Regions from separate parts of the Streptomyces sp. NPDC049577 genome, predicted to be linked through region 4. Evidence: riboswitches for the same ligand, from Rfam matches in the RefSeq annotation. Region 4 holds a riboswitch; each other region holds the start of a gene.

Region 1 (4,185 bases), on a different contig from region 4:
CGACTCCTACTCCCGGCTCACCCCGGCCCTCATCGGCATCCCGTTCTTCTACTGGTACCAGATGCTGTGGGTGGTGCTCTCCACGGCCCTCACGGTCGTCGCCTACGCCATCGTGCGCCGGCACGAGCGGACGACCCGCGCCCGCCGGGGCGGTGAGCAGCGGTGAAGGACGGCGTGAACGGCGTGGCACTCGCCGTCTTCATCATCTTCTTCCTGGTCGTGACGGTCATGGGCTTCCTGGCCTCGCGCTGGCGGCGTGCCGAGAACGCCGACAACCTCGACGAGTGGGGGCTCGGCGGCCGCTCCTTCGGCACCTGGATCACCTGGTTCCTGCTCGGCGGCGACCTCTACACGGCGTACACCTTCGTCGCCGTCCCCGCGGCGATCTACGCGGGCGGGGCCGCGGGCTTCTTCGCGGTGCCGTACACGATCCTGTGCTACCCGCTCGTCTTCACCTTCCTGCCGCGCCTGTGGTCGGTGGCGCACAAGCACGGATACGTGACGTCCTCGGACTTCGTGCGCGGCCGCTTCGGGTCCCGGGGGCTCTCGCTGGCGCTCGCGCTCACCGGGATCCTCGCGACGATGCCGTACATCGCCCTCCAACTCGTCGGAATACAGGCCGTTCTGGACGTCATGGGCGTGGGCGGCGGCGAGAACACCAACTGGTTCGTCAAGGACCTGCCGCTGCTGATCGCCTTCGGTGTGCTCGCGGCCTACACCTACTCCTCCGGGCTGCGCGCGCCGGCGCTGATCGCCTTCGTCAAGGACGCGTTGATCTACATCGTCATCGGCGTGGCGATCGTCTACATCCCGATCCGCCTGGGCGGCTTCGACCATATCTTCGCGAAGGCGGGCGAGGCGTTCGCGACCACAAACCCCAAGACCGGGAAGCCGAGCGGTTCGCTGATCACCGGGGGGCAGGCGCAGTGGTCGTACGCGACGCTCGCGCTCGGCTCGGCGATGGCGCTGTTCCTCTATCCACACTCGGTCACGGCCGTGCTCTCCAGCCGCAGCCGCAACGTCATCCGCCGCAACACCACGATCCTGCCGCTGTACTCGCTGATGCTGGGCCTGCTGGCGATGCTCGGCTTCATGGCCATCGCCGCCGGGATCAAGGTCAAGAACGGCCAGCTGGCGATCCCGCAGCTCTTCGAGAACATGTTCCCGGACTGGTTCACGGGCGTGGCGTTCGCCGCGATCGGCATCGGGGCGCTCGTGCCGGCGGCCATCATGTCGATAGCCGCCGCAAATCTCTTCACGCGCAACATCTACAAGGAGTTCATCCGGCCGGACGCGTCGCCGGAGCACGAGGCGAAGGTCTCCAAGCTCGCCTCGCTGCTGGTCAAGGTGGGCGCGCTCGCCTTCGTCCTCACGATGGACAAGACGGTGGCGATCAACTTCCAGCTGCTCGGCGGCATCTGGATCCTCCAGACGGTGCCGGCGCTCGTCGGCGGCCTCTTCACCCGCTGGGCCCACCGCTGGGCGCTGCTCGCCGGCTGGGCGGCGGGCATGGCGTACGGGACGTGGAAGGCGTACGAGACGCCGAGCGCGACCCAGCCGCATTTCGGGAACACCAACCTGATCCCGCTCATCGGGGAGAAGGGGTACATCGGGCTGACGGCCTTCGTCCTCAATGTGATCGTCGTCATCGTGGCGACGTTCGTGCTGCGCGCGGTCAAGGCGCCGGACGGGGTGGACCAGACGCGCGCCTCGGACTACACGGCCGATGCCGGCGATCCCGGGGTGAGCGCGGAGCTGCCCCCGGCGACGGCTGGAGCGCCCGGCGGGCACTAGGAGCGGGGGCCCGCCGGGCCCCCTCGCCCCGGCCCTCCAGGGGGCCGTCACGACCCGCACGACGGGGCGTGGCGGCCCCCTCTCGCATGCCTCCTCCGCTTGCCCGTTAGCACATTCCGCGACCACCTCATGACGGGGCGACACAACATGTGGGGGCGCGTACGGAGCCCGGCACTAGATGTATGCTCGTCCTCGCTGTCGCCGCAGGGGAATCCGGTGGAAATCCGGAACTGTCCCGCAACGGTGTATGTGTGCCCATATACGCACCACCAGTCCGAGGACCTGCCGGCAGCACACCCACGACCGAGCCCGCTCGGCACGGGTGTTGGAAGACGTCCGGGCCTCGCGGTTGGGCCGATGGGCGCTGTGCGGCATGCCCTCGTGCACGTGGCATGCCGGCGAGCGATCCGTCGAGCACCTCCCGCCCAGGCCCCCAGCCGAGCGAGGGAGAGCCACACGTGACCATCGCGCCCGCAGATCCGGTTTCAGGTTCCGTCACCACCACGGACGCCGGCGGTCCCGGGACCGCGCTGCTGCGCACCCTGACCGATCTCACCGCAGATCTGCCCGCCACCGACCCGGGCAAGGTCGCCGCCGCCGCGCTGCGGGGCCGTCACCCCGGCTCGGACGAGGCCGAGCTGCGCTCCCTCGCCACGGAGGCCGCGGCCGGTCTGATCGCCGAGGAGCCCGAGTACTCCAAGCTCGCCGCCCGGCTGCTCACCCGCGCCATCGCGGAGGAGGCCGCCGGACAGGGCGCGACCTCCTTCTCCGCCTCGGTCGCCGTCGGCCACCGCGAGGGCCTGATCGCGGACGACACCGCCGCCTTCGTGCGCCAGCACGCCGAGCGCCTGGACGCCCTGGTCGACGCCGCCCTCGCCGACGGCGCCGACGACCGCTTCGGCTACTTCGGCCTGCGCACCCTGCACAGCCGCTACCTGCTGCGCCACCCCATCACCCGGCAGGTCGTCGAGACCCCGCAGCACTTCCTGCTGCGCGTCGCCTGCGGTCTGGCCGAGGACCACTCGGAGCGGGCCCTGGAGGACGTCGCCGAGCTCTACCGGCTCACCAGCACGCTCTCCTACCTGCCCTCCTCCCCCACTCTCTTCAACTCCGGCACCCGCCACCCGCAGATGTCCTCCTGCTATCTGCTGGACTCGCCGCTGGACGAGCTGGACTCGATCTACGAGCGCTACCACCAGGTCGCGCGGCTCTCCAAGCACGCGGGCGGCATCGGCCTCTCCTACTCGCGCATCCGTTCGCGCGGCTCCCTCATCCGGGGGACCAACGGTCACTCCAACGGCATCGTGCCGTTCCTGCGCACCCTCGACGCCTCCGTCGCCGCGGTGAACCAGGGCGGCCGCCGCAAGGGCGCCGCCTGCGTCTACCTGGAGACCTGGCACGCCGACATCGAGGAGTTCCTGGAGCTCCGCGACAACACCGGTGAGGAGGCCCGCCGCACCCACAACCTGAACATCGCCCACTGGATCCCGGACGAGTTCATGCGCCGCGTCGAGGCCGATGCCGACTGGTCGCTGTTCTCCCCCGCCGACACGCCGGACCTGGTCGACCTGTACGGCGACGAGTTCGACGCCGCCTACCGCCGCTACGAGGCCGAGGGCAAGGCCGTCAAGCAGATCCCGGCCCGCGTGCTCTACGCCCGCATGATGCGCACCCTCGCGCAGACCGGCAACGGCTGGATGACGTTCAAGGACGCCGCCAACCGCACCGCCAACCAGACGGCCGAGAAGGGCAAGGTCGTCCACTCCTCCAACCTCTGCACGGAGATCCTGGAGGTCACCGACGACGGCGAGACCGCGGTCTGCAACCTCGGCTCGGTCAACCTCGCGGCCCACCTCGGCACCGACGGCGAGATGGACTGGGAGAAGCTCGACCGCACGGTCCGCACGGCCGTCACCTTCCTCGACCGCGTCGTGGACATCAACTTCTACCCGACCGAGCAGGCCGGCAACTCCAACAGCCGCTGGCGCCCGGTGGGCCTGGGCCTGATGGGTCTGCAGGACGTCTTCTTCCGGCTGCGCCTGCCCTTCGACTCCGCCGAGGCGAAGGAGCTGTCCACCAAGATCTCCGAGCGCATCATGCTCGCGGCCTACGAGGCGTCCGCCGACCTCGCCGAGCGGCACGGCCCGCACCCGGCCTGGTCCGCGACCCGCACCGCGCGCGGCGTGCTGCACCCGGACCACTACCCGAACGCCGTCCCGGCCTGGGCGGACCGCTGGGAGGCCCTGCGCGGCCGCATCGCGTCGGTCGGCATGCGCAACTCGCTGCTGCTCGCCATCGCGCCCACCGCGACCATCGCCTCGATCGCCGGCGTGTACGAGTGCATCGAGCCGCAGGTCTCCAACCTCTTCAAGCGCGAGACGCTCTCCGGTG
Region 2 (4,185 bases), on a different contig from region 4:
CCGCTGGAAGGGCATCGAGCGGACCTACGGCGCCGAGGACGTCATCCGGCTGTCCGGCAGCGTCCGCGAGGAGCACACCCTGGCCCGCCGCGGGGCCGAGCGCCTGTGGCGGCAACTGCACGAGCGCGACTACGTGCACGCCCTCGGCGCGCTCACCGGCGGACAGGCCGTGCAGATGGTCAAGGCCGGACTGCAGGCCGTCTACCTCTCCGGCCGGCAGGTCGCCGCCGACGCCACGGCACTGACCGGCTCCACCGAGGAGGAGCAGTTCCACTGAGCGCTCCCACCGGCCACGGAGATCCACCATCGACGCCTACGCCCACCCCCTCGTCCGGCCTCCGGAGGCACAGTCGTGAACACCACCCTCACCCGTATCGGGATCGTCGGCGGCGGGCAGATGGGCGCCGGCATCGCCGAGGTCTGCGCCCGCGCCGGGCTCGACACCGTCGTCTGCGAGGCCGACGCCACCGCCGCCCGCGCCGCACGGGACCGCGTGACCGCCTCCCTCGAACGCGCCGTCACCAAGGGCAAGCTGGACGGGGCGAGCGCCCAGGACGCCCTCGCCCGGCTCGCCTTCTCCGGCAGCCTCGACGACCTCGCCGACCGCCACCTCGTCATCGAGGCCGTCAGCGAGAACGCCGAGGTGAAGACCGAGGTCTTCGCCGCCGTCGACAAGATCGTTGAGGATCCGGAGGCGATCCTCGCCACCAACACCTCCTCGATCCCCGTGATGCGCCTCGGCATGGCGACACGCCGTGCCGACCGCGTGGTCGGACTGCACTTCTTCAACCCCGTGCCCGTCCTGCCCCTGGTCGAGGTCGTCTCCTCCCTGCACACCACGGCCGCGACCGCGGACGCCGTCGAGACCTTCGCCACCCGCACCCTGGGCAAGACGGTCGTACGGTCCCGGGACCGCGCCGGCTTCGTCGTCAACGCCCTCCTGATCCCCTATCTGCTCTCCGCGATCCGCATGGCCGAGTCCGGCTTCGCCACCGCGACCGACCTCGACACCGGCATGGAGCTCGGCTGCGCTCATCCGATGGGCCCGCTCCGGCTCGCCGACCTGATCGGCCTGGACACCGTCGCCTCCATCGCGGAATCCCTCTACGAGGAGTTCAAGGAACCGCTCTACGCCCCGCCCCCGCTGCTGCTGCGCATGGTGGAGGCGGGGCTGCTCGGCCGCAAGACGGGCCGGGGGTTCCACACCTACGGCCGGTGACGAAGAAGTTCCCGGCGACGGCCGGGGCCGCACCGGAGGGCGCGGCGTGATGTGTGACCGGTATGTGAACAACCCTGTCCCGGCCGGCGACCCTCCCTCTAGGGTGGCCAGTGCAGCCGGTTCGCCCTGCTCGCCAGGCAGGCGCGTCGCAAGAGGGAACCCGGTGGGAATCCGGGACTGCCCCGCAGCGGTGAGCGGGAACGACCGCCGTCATACGCACTGGGCCCGGGCGGGTCCGGGAAGCGACGGCCAGTAGGTGTCTGCCCCGGCAGACGCGCCCGCGAGTCCGAAGACCTGCCGCTGCCCGCGCGCGAGCGTTCGCGCGCGGAGATCCCGGTGACCTCGAGGGCGGGTCGGCGTACACATCCAACGGGCCCGCGCAACGGCGGCGACCCGCCGGATCCGTCACCCTTCGCGTCCTCGCCGGGTTTCCGAGGTGCTGAACAGAAACTCGCGAAGGAGAGTTCCGTGACCAGCAAGTCCGCAGCCGCGGCAGCACGCGCCACCGTTCACGGCTACCCCCGGCAGGGCCAGGGCCGTGAACTGAAGAAGGCGATCGAGGGCTACTGGAAGGGCCGCGTCACCGCCGGTGCCCTCCGGGAGACGGCCGCCGAACTGCGCGCCGCCAACTGGCGGCAGCTCGCCGACGCCAGCGTCCACGAGGTGCCGACCGGCGACTTCTCGTACTACGACCACGTCCTGGACACCAGCGTCATGGTCGGCGCGATCCCCGCCCGCCACCGCGCCGCCGTCGCGGCGGACCCCCTGGACGGGTACTTCGCCATGGCCCGCGGCACTCAGGACGTGGCACCACTGGAGATGACCAAGTGGTTCGACACCAACTACCACTACCTGGTCCCCGAGCTCGGCCCCGACACCGTCTTCACCGCCGACTCCGCCAACCAGGTCACGGAACTGGGAGAGGCCCTCGCCCTCGGCCTCACCGCCCGACCGGTCCTCGTCGGACCGGTCACCTACCTGCTGCTGGCCAAGCCCGCGCCCGGCGTCGCCGCCGGCTTCGAACCGCTCACCCTCCTCGACCGGCTGCTGCCCGTCTACGCCGAGGTCCTCGCGGACCTGCGGGCCGCCGGGGCCGAATGGGTCCAACTCGACGAGCCCGCCCTGGTCCAGGACCGCACCCCGGCCGAGCTGAACGCCGCCGGCCGCGCCTACCGCGAGCTGGGCACCCTCACCGACCGCCCCAAGCTGCTCGTCGCCTCCTACTTCGACCGCCTCGGCGAGGCCCTGCCGGTCCTGGCCAAGGCCCCCGTCGACGGCCTCGCCCTCGACTTCACCCGGTCCGCCGCCGCCAACCTCGACGACCTCGCGGCCGTCGGCGGCCTGCCCGGCAAACGCCTGGTCGCCGGCGTGGTCGACGGCCGCAACGTATGGATCGACGACCTCGAGAGGTCCCTGTCCACCCTCGGCACCCTCCTCGGCCTCGCCGACCGGGTCGACGTCGCCCCCTCCTGCTCCCTGCTGCACGTCCCCCTGGACGCCACGGCCGAGCGCGACATCGACGGACAGATCCTCCGCTGGCTCTCCTTCGCCCGCCAGAAGGCCCGGGAGGTCGTCACCCTCGCCAGGGGACTCGCGCACGGCACCGACGCCATCGCCGCCGAACTCGCCGCCAACCGCGCCGACCGCGCCTCGCGCGCCGGCTCGGCGATCACCCGGGACCCGGCGGTGCGCGCCCGCGCCGCCGCCGTCATCGCCGCCGACGCGCACCGGTCCCAGCCCTACCCCGAGCGCGCGGCCGCCCAGCGCGCCCACCTGCGGCTCCCGCCGCTGCCGACCACCACGATCGGCTCCTTCCCGCAGACCACCGAGCTGCGCACGGCCCGCGCCGACCTGCGCGCCGGACGCATCGGCACCGCGGCCTACGAGGAGCGGATCGAGGCCGAGATCCGCGAGGTCGTCTCCTTCCAGGAGAAGACCGGCCTCGACGTCCTCGTGCACGGCGAGCCCGAGCGCAACGACATGGTCCAGTACTTCGCCGAGCAGCTCACCGGCTACCTGGCCACCCAGCACGGCTGGGTCCAGTCGTACGGCACCCGCTACGTCCGCCCGCCGGTCCTCGCCGGCGACATCTCCCGCTCCGAGCCCATGACGGTCCGCTGGACCCGCTACGCGCAGTCGCTCACCGAGCGCCCGGTCAAGGGCATGCTCACCGGCCCGGTCACCATGCTCGCCTGGTCCTTCGTCCGCGACGACCAGCCCCTCGCCGACACGGCCCGGCAGGTCGCCCTGGCCCTGCGCGACGAGGTGAACGACCTGGAGGCCGCCGGGACACCGGTGATCCAGGTGGACGAGCCCGCCCTCCGCGAGACCCTCCCGCTGCGCGCCGCCGACCACGCGGCGTACCTCGCCTGGGCCACCGAGTCCTTCCGTCTCGCCACGAGCGGCGTCCGGCCGGACACCCAGATCCACACCCACATGTGCTACGCCGAGTTCGGCGACGTCCTGGCGGCCATCGACGACCTCGACGCGGACGTCATCAGCCTGGAGGCGGCCCGCTCGCACATGCAGGTCGCCGGGGAGCTGGCCACGGCGGGCTACCCGCGCGAGGCCGGCCCCGGCGTCTACGACATCCACTCGCCGCGCGTCCCCGGCATCGGCGAGGTGGCGGACCTGCTGCGGAAGGCCCTGTCCGCGATCCCCGCCGACCGCCTGTGGGTCAACCCCGACTGCGGCCTGAAGACCCGCGGCCGGCCCGAGGTCCGCGCCTCCCTGGAGAACCTGGTGGCGGCGGCCCGCGAGGTCCGCGAGGAACTGGGCGGCACGGCCTCCTGACACCACGGCCCGGACCAGTGCGGTAGCGCCGGCCCGGGCCTCACCCCGTCACCGCGGCACCCCCGGCGTGTGTGGGGGAAACCTCGCACACGCAGGCCCTCAGCACAGGCGCGTGTGGGGGCAGACGCTGTGGCCGTGACGGTGGGAGCCGCCCGACGAGTCGCCGGAGCCGT
Region 3 (4,185 bases), on a different contig from region 4:
GGTGAGGGTGCCGTGGTTGCGCAGGAGGCAGCCGGTGCGGCCCTCGAGGGCGGTGAGGATGTGCCGGGCGAGCTCGTCGGTGCCGTAGAGGGCGTACGGGGCGACGCGGACCGGGCCGCCGAGGGCGGCGGCCATGTAGTGGATCAGCGGCATCTCGGTGACCAGGGTGGAGACGGCCGTGGCGTGCACGGCGTGGGTGTGCACGATCGCGGCTGCGTCGGTGGCCCGGTAGACGGCGAGGTGCATGGGCAACTCGCTGGTGGGGAGCAGTGCGCCGAACAGCCGGCGGCCGTCGAGGCCGACGCCGACGGCGTCCCCGGGCCCGAGCCGGTCGTAGGGCACGCCGGTGGGTGTGACGAGGACCACGTCCCCGATCCGGGCGGAGACGTTCCCGGAGGTGCCCACCACCAGGCCCTCGGCCGTGGTGCGCCGGGCCGTGGCCACGACTTTTGCCCATGCCCGGCGTATCTCGTCGCGCTCGGCCAGATCCGTCATCGTTGTCCGCCTCCGGTGGGTGTCATGGCGCCGCCCGACCCAGTTCACCTTCCGTTCACCCGGAGTCCCTACGGTCGCCGCGTACTGACCACCGAACTGATTGCCTGGGTGAATGGAACACATCACGCTTCTCATCGGGATCGTGATCGTCACGGCCTTGGTGTTCGACTTTACGAACGGCTTCCACGACACGGCCAACGCCATGGCCACCACCATCTCCACCGGCGCTCTCAAGCCGAAGACCGCCGTCGCGATGTCGGCGGCACTCAACCTCGTCGGCGCGTTCCTGTCCGTGGAGGTCGCCAAGACGATCTCCGGCGGCATCATCGACGAGAAGGCCGGGGTCAGACCCGAGATCATCTTCGCCGGACTGGTCGGGGCGATCGTCTGGAACCTGCTGACGTGGCTGGCGGGCCTGCCCTCCAGCTCCTCGCACGCCCTCTTCGGCGGTCTGATCGGCGCCACCCTGGTTTCGGTGGGTACGCACGGCGTGCACGGTGACGCGATCGTCATGAAGGTCCTCATCCCGGCGGTGTGCGCCCCGATCGTGGCCGGCATCGCCTCCACGGCCGCGACCCGGCTCACCTACCGCCTCTCCCGCGGCCGCGACGAGCAGGACACCGCGAAGGGCTACCGCGCCGGCCAGATCGCCTCGGCCGCCCTGGTCTCCCTCGCGCACGGCACCAACGACGCGCAGAAGACGATGGGCGTCATCACCCTCGCGCTGGTCACCGGTGGCGTCATCGCCCCGCACTCCGACCCGCCGCTGTGGGTCGTCGTCTCGGCCGGCCTGGCCATCGCGCTCGGCACGTACCTGGGCGGCTGGCGCATCATCCAGACGCTCGGCAAGGGCCTCACCGACATCCGCCCGGCGCAGGGCTTCGCCGCCCAGACCGGTGCCGCCACGGTGATCCTCGCCTCCTCGCACATCGGCTTCGCGCTCTCCACCACCCAGGTCTGCTCCGGCTCGGTCATGGGCGCCGGCCTCGGCCGCAAGGGCGGCGTGGTGCGCTGGTCCACGGCCGGCCGCATGGTCCTCGCCTGGGGCCTGACCCTCCCGGCCGCCGGTCTCGTCGCCGGCGCGGCCGCCCTCCTCGCCGACCAGGGCGACTGGGGCGTCGCCGCGGTGGCCGTCCTCGCCCTCGCCGCGAGCGGCGCGATCTGGGCGGCCTCGCGCCGCAAGCCGGTCACGCACGACAACGTCACCGACGCCCCCGCCGCCCCCGCCGCGGAGCCGGCCGGTGTCGTCACCGCCGCCCTCAAGGCCGTCGCCCCGCCGCCGGCGGGCCCGCTGGCCACGTCCGAGACCGCAGCCTAGGAAGCGACCATGCACATCAACTGGATGGCCCTCGGCCAGGTCTTCGGCGTCAGCGTCCTGGTCACCGTCGCCCTGGTGGGTGTCTTCACCCTCGGCATCGTCGGCACGTCCCGCCCCGCCGGGCAGGCGGGCAGCGGCGCGGCCCTGGCCCGCACGGGTGCCTACCTCTGCTACGCGCTGTGCGCGGCGGCCGTGGGGTACGGGATCTATCTGATCGTGGGCTGACCACGCCTCTTCGCGGCCGTCACGGCCGCTGCGCGCCGGACGGACCGAGCGGACATCCGCTCGGCCCGTCCGGCGTTCCGGGCTCCCGGGCCCCTGGGGAGAGTTGACCTTGGCTCCGGCTCGTGGTGGACTGCCGAACGCCAAACGGCGACAGCAGAGGAAGCCGGTGCGAGTCCGGCGCGGTCCCGCCACTGTCACCGGGGAGCGCACCCCCGTCATGAGGGCCACGGCCGTACGAAGGCGGCTGGAAGGCCGGGGGCGACGCGGATCCGGGAGCCAGGAGACTCTGGTCGCCGGTCACGTCGATCCAGGGCGCGGACCCTGAGTGAGGACACATCGCCATGCCCGGCCGCACCGCGGTCTACGCGTCCGGCGCGGCGCTCGGCTTTCTCGGCGACCTGGTGCTCGGCGATCCCCGCCGCGGTCACCCGGTCGCCGCGTTCGGCCGTGCCGCGCAGGCCGTCGAGGACCGGCTGTGGCGCGACCACCGAGGTCGCGGAACCCTGCACACCCTGCTCTGCGCGGGCGGCGCCACCGCCGCCGCCGCGCTGCTCACCCGCGCCGTACGCGGCTCCCGTACGGCCGAGACCGCGCTGACCGCGGCCGCCGTCTGGGCCGTGCTGGGCGGCACCTCGCTGGGCCGCGAGGCACGGGCCGTCGGCGGGGCGCTCGCCGCCGGGGACCTGGACGTGGCCCGGGAGCGGCTGCCGCACCTGTGCGGGCGCGACCCGCAGGCCCTGGACCACCAGCAGATCGCCCGCGCCGTGGTGGAGTCCGTGGCCGAGAACACCTCCGACGCCGTCGTCGGCGCGCTGGTCTGGGGCGCCCTCGCGGGGGTGCCCGGGCTGGTCGGCTTCCGCGCGGTCAACACGCTCGACGCGATGGTGGGTCACAAGTCGCCCCGCCACCTGCGGTTCGGCTGGGCCTCGGCCCGGCTCGACGACGCCGTCGGCTGGCCCGGCGCGCGGCTGACCGCCGCCCTCACCGTGCTCGCCGGCCCGGACCGGCGCGGCGCCTGGCGGATCGCCCGGCGGGACGCCTCCCGGCACCCGAGCCCCAACGCCGGCCCGGTGGAGGCGGCCTTCGCCGGGGCCCTGGGCGTGCGGCTCGGCGGCACCCTCGCCTACTCCGGCCGCGTCGAGCACCGGCCCGTGCTGGGCGAGGAGAACCGCCCGGTCGAGGTGCGCGACATCGAGCGCGCGGTGCGGCTCTCGCGCCGGGTCGCGGTCCTGGCCCTGGGCGCCTCCGTCGCCTGCCGGTACGCCGTCTCCCGCACCCGCGCGCTGGGCAGGCTCTCGAAGGCGCAACCGACGGTGTCCACGAGGAGGAACCGGTGACGACGGACGGGCGCGGGCCGGGCGGCCCGCTGGGCGGGGGCCTGCTGGTGGCCGGGACCACCTCCGACGCGGGCAAGAGCGTGGTGACCGCGGGCATCTGCCGCTGGCTGGCCCGCAAGGGCGTAAAGGTGGCGCCCTTCAAGGCGCAGAACATGTCGCTCAACTCCTATGTCACGCGCGAGGGCGCGGAGATAGGCCGGGCGCAGGCCATGCAGGCCGCGGCGGCCGGCGTGGAGCCGACGGCGCTGATGAACCCGGTGCTGCTCAAGCCCGGCGGCGACCGCAGCAGCCAGGTCGTGCTGATGGGCAAGCCGGTCGGCGAGCTCAGCGCCCGTGGCTACCACGCGGGCCGGCAGGAGCAGTTGTTCGGCACGGTCACCGAGTGCCTGGCCGAGCTGCGGCGCACGCACGACGCGGTGATCTGCGAGGGCGCCGGCAGCCCGGCCGAGATCAATCTGCGGCGCAGCGACATCGTCAACATGGGCCTCGCACGGGCCGCGCGACTGCCGGTCGTGGTGGTCGGCGACATCGACCGGGGCGGCGTCTTCGCCTCCTTCTTCGGCACGACCGCGCTGTTGTCCCGCGAGGACCAGGAGCTGGTAGCGGGTTACCTCGTCAACAAGTTCCGCGGCGATGTCACGCTGCTGGAGCCCGGCCTGGACATGCTGCGCGAGCTGACCGGCCGTCCGACGGTGGGCGTGCTGCCGTTCGCGCACGGGCTCGGCATCGACGAGGAGGACGGGCTGCGCGTGTCGCTGCGCGGCGCCGTCCGCGAGTCGGTGGTCGCGCCGCCGTACGGCGGCGACGTGC
Region 4 (4,185 bases):
GTGCGGGGGCGCGCGCTACAACCCGGAGACGCTGGAGATCACCTACCGGGGCGCGAACATCGCCCAGGTGCTGGAGCTGACCGTGGACGCCGCGGAGGAGTTCCTCGCGGACGTGCCGGCCGCCCGGCGGAGCCTGGCGATGCTGCGGGAGGTCGGTCTGGGCTATCTGCGTCTGGGCCAGCCGGCCACCGAGCTGTCGGGCGGGGAGGCGCAGCGCGTCAAGCTCGCCGCGGAGCTCCAGCGCACCCGGCGCGGGCACACCCTCTACGTGCTCGACGAGCCGACGACCGGGCTGCACCCCGCCGACACCGAGGTGCTGCTGCGGCAGCTGCACGGGCTGGTGGAGGCGGGCGACTCGGTGGTGGTCGTCGAGCACGACATGGCCGTGGTCGCGGGCGCGGACCACGTCGTGGACCTCGGCCCCGGGGGCGGCGACGAGGGCGGGCGCGTGGTCGCGGCGGGCACGCCGCAGCAGGTGGCGGCGGCCGCCGGGAGCGTGACGGCGCGCTACCTCGCGAAGGAGCTGGGCGCCTGACGTCCGTCCCGGCGGCCGTTGGTCATCCGTCGGAGGCCGGGGCGGCGGCCGTGCGGGCCGCCCAGCGCTGTTCGACCTTGGCGAAGCGCCAGTAGGCGAGGGCGAGGGCCCAGACGGCCACGAAGAGGCCGACGATGACGAAGCCGACGTTGTCGAGGTCCAGCCCGGCGATCCAGCCGCTGACCCCGTCGTCCAGCCCGAGCTTCTCGTGCAGGACGCCGACCAGTTCGATGGTGCCGATGAGGAAGGCGACGGCGATCGACAGCCCGGTGATGGTGAGGTTGTAGTAGACCTTGCGCACCGGGTTGGAGAAGGCCCACTGGTAGGCGAAGTTCATGAACGTGCCGTCGAGCGTGTCGAACAGGCTCATGCCGGCCGCGAAGAGCAGCGGCAGGCACAGGATCGCGTACCAGGGCAGGCCGGCCGCGGCGCCGCTGCCGGCCATCACCATGAGCGTGACCTCGGTGGCGGTGTCGAAGCCGAGCCCGAAGAGGAAGCCCAGCGGATACATCTGGCCGGGGCGGGAGACGGAGCGGGTGAGCCGGCCGAGCAGGCGGTTCATGAAGCCCCGGGAGTCCAGCTGCCGTTCCAGCTCGGCCTCGTCGTAGCGTCCCTCGCGCATCGCGCGGAAGATGCGCAGGATGCCGGAGAGGGCGACGAGGTTGAGGGCGGCGATGAGGTAGAGGAAGCCGCCGGAGACGGTGGTGCCGACCACGCCGAGGGTCTGGTGGGTGGTGGACTCCTCGTTCATCAGCACCCCGGCCAGATGGGTGCCGCCGGCCACCAGGGCGGCCATGACGACGACCACGCTGGAGTGGCCGAGGGCGAACCAGAAGCCGACCGAGACCGGGCGCTTGCCGTCGGCCATCAGCTTGCGGGTGGTGTTGTCGATGGCGGCGATGTGGTCGGCGTCGAAGGCGTGCCGCATGCCGAGGGTGTAGGCGGTGACGCCGAGGCCGACGCCGAAGACCTTGGAGTCGACCCGGTAGTGGTTGGGCACGACCAGCAGGAAGAGCACGCCGAAGGCGACGACGTGCAGGGCGGCGATGACGGCCAGCAGGCCGGCGGTGCGCACGGTGTCCTGGCGGCGCCAGCGGAAGGCGGGCGGCGGGCCGTCGGGCGCGCGGTCGGACACGGCGGTATTCACGGACATCAGGGGTGAACGCTCCAGCACCTCGTGGATCATTTCTTCGGTGCCGTGGCCGGTCTCCTGGCTTACGGGTCCGTTCGCGCCCGCCCCCGCCTTCCCGGCAGCCGGCTGCGGCCAGTGGCTCCGCGCGCCCGTGGACGCGCGGTGTGGGACGGAAACTCCCCGATCACAGTGGCGAGGGCCGCTCCGGAATGGGACCACGAGGGTCCGTCACCGGTCTTCCCGAGCACCACGACCGGGCCACCTTAACGTTTCGGCCGCATCCCCTGACGAAGAAGTGGTTATCACCACGTATGCACGGAGCGATGGACGCGCGGGCGGGCCGGTGCTACGTGTGCGGGAACGAGCAGAAAGGGCTGACCGCCATGGCAGACGCTGAGCACGGGCCCCGTCGGGCCGGCAAGGACTCACCGGGCGGGGCCGGGGCCCCGCCGGGGGCCTTCGCCCGGCGCATCGGGCTGTTCCAGGCCACCGCCATCAACATGAGCCAGATGTGCGGGATCGGGCCGTTCGTCACGATCCCGCTGATGGTTGCCGCCTTCGGGGGCCCGCAGGCCGTCATCGGCTTCGTCGCGGGCGCGGTGCTGGCGCTGGCGGACGGTCTGGTCTGGGCCGAGCTCGGCGCGTCCCTGCCGGGCGCGGGCGGCAGTTACGTCTATCTGCGGCAGGCGTTCCAGTACCGCACGGGCAAGCTGATGCCCTTCCTGTTCGTGTGGACGGCGATGCTGTTCATCCCGCTGGCGATGGCGACGGGCGTGATCGGCTTCGTCCAGTACCTCGGCTTCCTCTGGCCGGGCATGACGCCGGGCCAGGGCGATCTGACCGGGCTGGCGCTGATCGCGGTGGTCGTGGCGCTGCTGTGGCGCGGCGTGGAGAACATCGCGCGGATCACCGCTGTGCTGTGGTGCGTGATGATCGCCTCTGTCGTGCTCGTCATCGTCGCCGCGTTCACGCACTTCAGCACCGCGCTCGCGTTCACCTACCCCGCCCACGCCTTCGAGCTGACGGGCAATCACTTCTGGATCGGCTTCGCCGCGGGTCTGACCATCGGCATCTACGACTACGGCGGTTACTACACCGCCGCCTACATGGGCGCGGAGATCAAGAACCCCGGGCGCACCCTGCCGCGCGCCATCGTCTACTCGATCCTCGGCATCATGGTCATCTATCTGCTGCTCCAGATCGGCACCCTGGGCGTGGTCGACTGGCGGGAGATGCTCGACCCGGGCTCCACGGCCGCCACCTCGGTGGCCTCGGCGGTGCTGGAGAGGACCTGGGGCAAGGCCGCCGCGAACGCCGTCACGGTGCTGATCCTCGTCACCGCCTTCGCCTCCGTCTACACCGGGCTGCTGGGCGGTTCGCGCGTGCCCTACGACGCCGCCCGGGAGAAGGTCTTCTTCCGCCCCTTCGGCACCCTGCACCCGCGCCACCGCTTCCCGGTGCTGCCGCTGGTGACGATGGGCGTCATCGGCGCCGTGGGGTTTCTGATCGGCCGTCATACGGATCTGGCGACGCTGATCCAGCTGCTGACCACCGTGATGGTGCTGGTGCAGGCGCTCGCCCAGATCGTGGCCGTGACGGTGCTGCGCCGCCGCCAGCCGGGGCTGCCGCGGCCGTACCGGATGTGGCTCTATCCGCTGCCGAGCCTGGTGGCGCTGGTGGGCTGGCTGGTCATCTACGGCTACGCGGACCGCAATTCCCCCGGCCGGCACCCCATCGAATGGTCCCTGGCCTGGGTCGCCGCCGGCTGCGCGGCCTTCGCCGCGTGGGCGGCGTACGAGAAGGTGTGGCCGTTCGGACCGCGCGAGATCAGCGAGGAGTACCTGCCGGACGCCGCCGGGGACACCCACGGGCGAAGCCCGGGCGGTGGTCCGGACAGCGGCCCGGACGACGGCGCGGAGAACGGCCCGAACGACCGCGAGCCGACGCCCGCCTGACGGCCCGACACCGGCGGAGTTGCCGAACGGTGATAAAACGGCACCCATGCCCGTGACCAGTGCCCCGTCCTCGAAGCCCACCTCCGCCAAGCCGCGCCGGCTGCTCTGGCACCGCCTGATATTCGGGCTCTGGTACCGGCCCGTCGACGTGCTCGACGAGGCCCGGGACCGGAGCGTGTGGGGTGCGGCGACGTTCCTGAGCCTGCTGTGCGGGGCGATGGGCACGATGGGCAAGGACTCCTTCTGGGGCCAGTGGGAGGTGAGCCCCGCGCTGGCCCTGTGGGCGATGGCCATCGGTGCCGTGGTGGTGCTGCTGGCCAGCCTGCTGCTGGGGATCGTCACCCATGCCATCGCCCGCCGGCTGGGCGGCAACGGCAGGTTCGCGCCCACCACCGGTCTGTTCGTCCTCGTCTTCTGGGCGACCGACCTGCCCCGGCTGGCCCTCGACGCCTGGCTGCCCTCGGACTCGGTGCCCGTGCGGGCCGCGGCCTCCGTGACGGCGGCCTTCGGCTGCGCGCTGGCCGTCCTGCTGATCCGCGGCCAGCACCATCTGCCGACCCGCA

The links. A riboswitch is a leader RNA that binds a small molecule or an ion and turns the genes downstream of it on or off. The one in region 4 is predicted to bind cobalamin.
Region 1: another riboswitch for cobalamin. It lies ahead of AB0K09_RS02905 (ribonucleoside-diphosphate reductase subunit alpha); the one in region 4 lies ahead of AB0K09_RS16465 (HoxN/HupN/NixA family nickel/cobalt transporter).
Region 2: another riboswitch for cobalamin. It lies ahead of metE (5-methyltetrahydropteroyltriglutamate--homocysteine S-methyltransferase); the one in region 4 lies ahead of AB0K09_RS16465 (HoxN/HupN/NixA family nickel/cobalt transporter).
Region 3: another riboswitch for cobalamin. It lies ahead of AB0K09_RS26650 (cobalamin biosynthesis protein); the one in region 4 lies ahead of AB0K09_RS16465 (HoxN/HupN/NixA family nickel/cobalt transporter).

The regions. Positions count from the first base shown of each region.
Region 1 covers NZ_JBFAPH010000011.1:15,694-19,878, forward strand. Annotated here, with positions in the region: gene AB0K09_RS02895 (DUF3311 domain-containing protein) at 1-166, shown strand, start outside; gene mctP (monocarboxylate uptake permease MctP) at 163-1,794, shown strand; cobalamin riboswitch at 1,964-2,099, shown strand; gene AB0K09_RS02905 (ribonucleoside-diphosphate reductase subunit alpha) at 2,253-4,185, shown strand, end outside.
Region 2 covers NZ_JBFAPH010000351.1:1,594-5,778, forward strand. Annotated here, with positions in the region: partial or broken gene AB0K09_RS27925 (isocitrate lyase) at 1-235, shown strand, start outside; gene AB0K09_RS27930 (3-hydroxybutyryl-CoA dehydrogenase) at 353-1,219, shown strand; cobalamin riboswitch at 1,370-1,515, shown strand; gene metE (5-methyltetrahydropteroyltriglutamate--homocysteine S-methyltransferase) at 1,688-4,012, shown strand; partial or broken gene AB0K09_RS27940 (PASTA domain-containing protein) at 4,112-4,185, opposite strand, start outside.
Region 3 covers NZ_JBFAPH010000313.1:1,653-5,837, forward strand. Annotated here, with positions in the region: gene AB0K09_RS26635 (class II aldolase/adducin family protein) at 1-495, opposite strand, end outside; gene AB0K09_RS26640 (inorganic phosphate transporter) at 608-1,813, shown strand; gene AB0K09_RS26645 (hypothetical protein) at 1,823-2,038, shown strand; cobalamin riboswitch at 2,194-2,325, shown strand; gene AB0K09_RS26650 (cobalamin biosynthesis protein) at 2,380-3,375, shown strand; gene AB0K09_RS26655 (cobyric acid synthase) at 3,405-4,185, shown strand, end outside.
Region 4 covers NZ_JBFAPH010000128.1:6,747-10,931, forward strand. Annotated here, with positions in the region: gene uvrA (excinuclease ABC subunit UvrA) at 1-535, shown strand, start outside; gene AB0K09_RS16465 (HoxN/HupN/NixA family nickel/cobalt transporter) at 558-1,688, opposite strand; cobalamin riboswitch at 1,718-1,934, opposite strand; gene AB0K09_RS16470 (APC family permease) at 2,051-3,622, shown strand; gene AB0K09_RS16475 (YIP1 family protein) at 3,669-4,185, shown strand, end outside.